2 regions of the Priestia sp. AB genome follow, and region 2 is predicted to be linked to the other one. Evidence: a T-box and tRNA genes for the amino acid it is inferred to sense, from the RefSeq annotation. Region 2 holds a T-box; the other holds one or more tRNA genes.

The links. The T-box of region 2 lies ahead of thrS (threonine--tRNA ligase). A T-box ahead of a tRNA ligase gene usually reads a tRNA of that ligase, here a tRNA-Thr.
Region 1: it has a tRNA-Thr gene. The T-box ahead of thrS (threonine--tRNA ligase) is inferred to sense a tRNA for this amino acid. The anticodon was not compared.

What each region holds. Positions count from the first base shown of each region.
Region 1 covers NZ_JAQMYN010000001.1:953,662-955,867, reverse strand. Annotated here, with positions in the region: gene POF52_RS04885 (ABC transporter ATP-binding protein) at 1-814, opposite strand, end outside; tRNA gene POF52_RS04880 (tRNA-Thr) at 1,069-1,141, opposite strand; gene POF52_RS04875 (aromatic ring-hydroxylating oxygenase subunit alpha) at 1,352-2,206, shown strand, end outside.
Region 2 covers NZ_JAQMYN010000001.1:149,969-152,174, forward strand. Annotated here, with positions in the region: gene ytxC (sporulation protein YtxC) at 1-852, shown strand, start outside; T-box leader at 913-1,161, shown strand; gene thrS (threonine--tRNA ligase) at 1,206-2,206, shown strand, end outside.

The DNA of each region.
Region 1 (2,206 bases), 800 kb from region 2:
CAGTGGCAGTTGAAGCTAACTCTTCAGTAGGTTCTACGTCTGGCTGTTCACTTTCTTTGACAAACATATCCAATGTCTCAAATAAAGCATTGCCTTGATTTCCAATAAATGTTTTTACAAATTCATTTTTAGGCTTTTGAATGAATTCCTCCGGGGTTCCAACTTGAACAATTTCCCCATCTTTCATCAGGCAGATACGATCTCCAAGCGTCATCGCTTCGCTCATATCGTGCGTAACAAACACAAATGTTTTTTTGATTTTTTCTTTTAAGCTAATAACATCTTGCTGAAGCTGTTCGCGGCTTAACGGATCAAGGGCACTAAAGGGTTCGTCCATTAAAATAACGGGGGGATCAGCTGCGAGGGCACGTGCTACACCTACACGTTGCTGCTGGCCACCTGAGAGCTCAGACGGCTTTCGGTTTCGATACTGCTTTGGGTCTAGTCCTACCAAAGTAAGCAGTTCATCAATGCGCGTTTTGATTTTATTTTTCTTCCAATGCTTCATCTCGGGTACAATGGCTATATTTTCAGCAATGGTCATATGGGGAAAAAGAGCAATCTGCTGCAGGACATAACCAATGTTCCAGCGTAGCTTATGTATGTTGTGGTCCGATACGAGCTTATCTTTTATGTATAGTTCTCCTTCGGTAATATCATGAAGACGGTTAATCATTTTTAAGGTGGTTGTTTTCCCACACCCACTCGGACCAATTAAAACGAAAAACTCTCCTTCTTTAATTTCTAGATTAATATTTTTCACGGCGGTCGTACCGTCTGGATACTGCTTGGACACATTCTTAAACGTAATCAAATTATCGTTCACCCTCCCTGTTGAAATTTAACCCCGAGTTTCGTGTACCCAATATTCAGAGGCAATAAACATTCTTTTAAGAATATTTCTAAATATGATTCATAAGACACAGGGGAAAAGATACACATATTTTCTCATAACCTCCTAATAAGGCTATCAAACTGTTAAAGTTTTCACAAGGCGGGAAAGAATAATTTTAAAGCCGACACAAATAAAAAAAACCTTCTTTCAACAAGAAAGAAGGTTTTTTAGTATGCTAGCGACAGGGATCGAACCTGCGACCTCTTGCTTACCATGCAAGTGCTCTACCTACTGAGCTACACCAGCGTCTTGGAAAATTATATCACGTTTAAATTCATTTAGGAAGCGCTTTTTTAAATTTTTTTATTGGTATATTCTCTAATTTACGTCTTCTGAAATTCGCACTTTCTACAAAGTTCCATATTTTATGTTAGAACTCCTTACATAAATTGTGTGAATTTTCTTTTTTTATATTACCCTTAGTAAAAGAGCTTACAAAAGAAGGGAAGAAAATAGATGGAACAACAACCAACCATGACCAAATCAAAAACGGCAACTCCCTACCCAAGAGACTGCACGTTCAGCCTGGAAGATTGGACGACGCTCGCTAAGTATTGGTACCCCGTCGCACGCTGCAGTGATGTAACAGAGAAACCAACATCCGTAAAACTGCTAGATGTAAATCTAGTTCTATACCGTACCACACACAAAGTAGTAGCGGCTCGTGATTTATGCGTTCACCGAGGCACCCCGCTTAGTATGGGCTGGGTGGAAGATGATGAAATTGTCTGTCCTTACCACGGCTTCCGCTATGCAACGGACGGCGCATGCACGTCGATTCCAGCTCACCCTGATGCCAACATTTCTCCCCGCCTGTGTATGGCTGTCTATCCAGTTATTGAACGATTTGGATTAGTGTGGACTTCCCTGACAGGTGAACAAGATAACCTGCCTTACTTCGATGCGTGGGAGGCCCCTGATTTTCAGCAAATTGTTTGTCCGAGCTTTGATATCATGGGTTCGGCCGGTCGTCAAATGGAAGGCTTTTTAGACGTAGCTCATTTTGCTTGGGTGCATACGGACACATTTGGTGATCGAAACAACGCCTTTGTGCCTAAATATAAAGTAAGCGATACAGATTATGGGCTTCATGTAGAATATACGAGCACCGTGAGCAATTATTCCAAAGAACAGCAGCATTTAAATCCACCTGATTTTAAATGGCTTCGCGTCTTTGATGTTTATCCGCCGTTTACAGCTACGCTAAAAGTATACTTCCCAGAAGGCGCAGAGCTGTGGATTATGAATGCAGTCTCTCCTATTTCAGCCCGCGAAACACGTTTATTCGCACCAATCGCTCGAAACTTTGAC
Region 2 (2,206 bases):
TTCTTTAAATATGTAGAAGACGCAGTCGTTGTATATGAGTCTTTATGCGCGAAGCGAAGCGCTTTATCATATGGTTCACAGTGCTTGAAGCTGGTGAATAATCAGCTTTTAGTCATTGATGAGACATACAATAGAGAGGCCATTTTACAAGACATGGTGATACCGGTATTAACGCACGTAATTTTAAAAAAGAAAGAAAAAAAGATGATGGTAAACATATTAAAAGAACAATTTTTCTATTCAGAAGAGGAAGAGCAAGATATGCTGCTTCAAATTATGGGGGGGATTATGGAAGGAGAGAGAGGCGAAATTCCGCAAAAAACATTTTCTCTTCCAAGAGAATTACTTATCCGTCAGGCTCTTCAAGACTTCTTCATTCATAATGTAACATTCACCTTTGAGTCTTTTCTCCAATTCCGTTTAAAAGAATATCAAGAGCGGCTGCGCTATTATGCCGAGCTGGCGATTGATGAATATAAGCTTGAACAAGACTATCAAATTCTTATTCATCAGCTGCGTCAAGCAGCTAATGAAAGACAGTCATCTACAGGTAACGTGTATGTAATGCACTTGAACAAAAACAAGTTTGTACTGTACGACCACAACAGTAGATATGTTCCTGAACGTGAATGTGCAGCTCTAGCAGAGGCCTTTTTATCTGAACAAGAATCATTGTACATAGACTCAACTATTATCGCGCCTTTGCTAAGTTTATCTCCAGCTGCTATTCATCTGTATAGCGACCAGCATGATCATGATTTTGTTTATACCATTCAAAATATCTTCCAAGAAAAAGTTATGTTATACGAAAAAAATGAATTTCCGTTTGATCAAAAGCAAAATATAACGTGAAAGGTTGATTTCTATTTTGAAAATGAATATAATAAATGCATATTGAAAAACAGCTATATGTTACAAGTTATGATGAGGACATGAGTGTATATTTACGGTTTGTAGAGAGGGAGATCTAGGCTGAAAATCTCCTAACACGGAATATATTCTTACCACCTCTAAACTTCAGTAGTAAACGAGCAGAGCCTCTAGTAATTACTGACGGAATTTCCGTTATAAAACCTCGAGCCGCTTCGGGTTCTTTGGGTTATCCAAGATACGAAGAGGAAACAAGGGTGGTACCGCGTGTATACACAACTCGTCCCTTTTGATAAGGGACGAGTTTTTTGTTTTTACAAAAAGTTTATTCAGTTATGTTAAAGGAGTGGAAAGTTGTGTCAGAAGTAATCAAAATGACATTCCCTGATGGAGCTGTTAAAGAGTATCCAAAAGGATCATCAACAGAAGATATTGCGGCTTCTATTAGCCCGGGATTAAAGAAAAAAGCATTAGCAGGCAAAGTAAACGGCGAGCTGCTGGATTTACGTACGCCAATCGAAGAAGATGGCAGTCTTGAAATCATTACGCAAGATGCTCCTGAAGCGCTTGAAATTATGCGTCACAGTACAGCGCATTTAATGGCTCAAGCAATCAAACGTTTATACAAAGATACAAAAGTACAGCTAGGTGTAGGGCCGGTTATCGAAAACGGTTTTTACTATGACATCGATATGGAAGAATCAATTACTCCTGAAGATTTAGGTAAAATTGAAAAAGAAATGAAAAAAATCGTTAATTCAAATATTGAAATTGAACGAAAAGAAGTTTCTCGTGAAGAAGCCATTCAACTTTTTAAAGAAGTTGGCGATGAACTGAAGCTTGAATTGATCGATGCGATTCCAGCAGGTGAAAAGGTTACGATTTACCAACAAGGCGAATTTTTTGACCTTTGCCGAGGTGTGCACGTGCCGTCAACAGGCAAAATTAAAGAATTTAAACTATTAAGCGTGGCGGGTGCTTATTGGCGCGGAGACAGCGATAATCAAATGCTGCAGCGTATTTACGGTACAGCATTCTTTACAAAAGCAGATTTAGACGAGCATCTTCGTCTTCTTGAAGAAGCAAAAGAACGTGATCACCGTAAACTTGGTAAAGAGCTAAACTTATTTACAAATTCTCAAAAAGTAGGACAAGGTCTGCCTTTATGGCTTCCAAAAGGTGCGACGATCCGCCGTATTATCGAGCGTTATATCGTAGATAAAGAAGTAAGCCTTGGTTATCAGCACGTTTACACTCCAGTGCTCGGAAGTGTAGAACTTTACAAAACGTCTGGTCACTGGGAGCACTACCAAGATGACATGTTCCCTGCAATGGA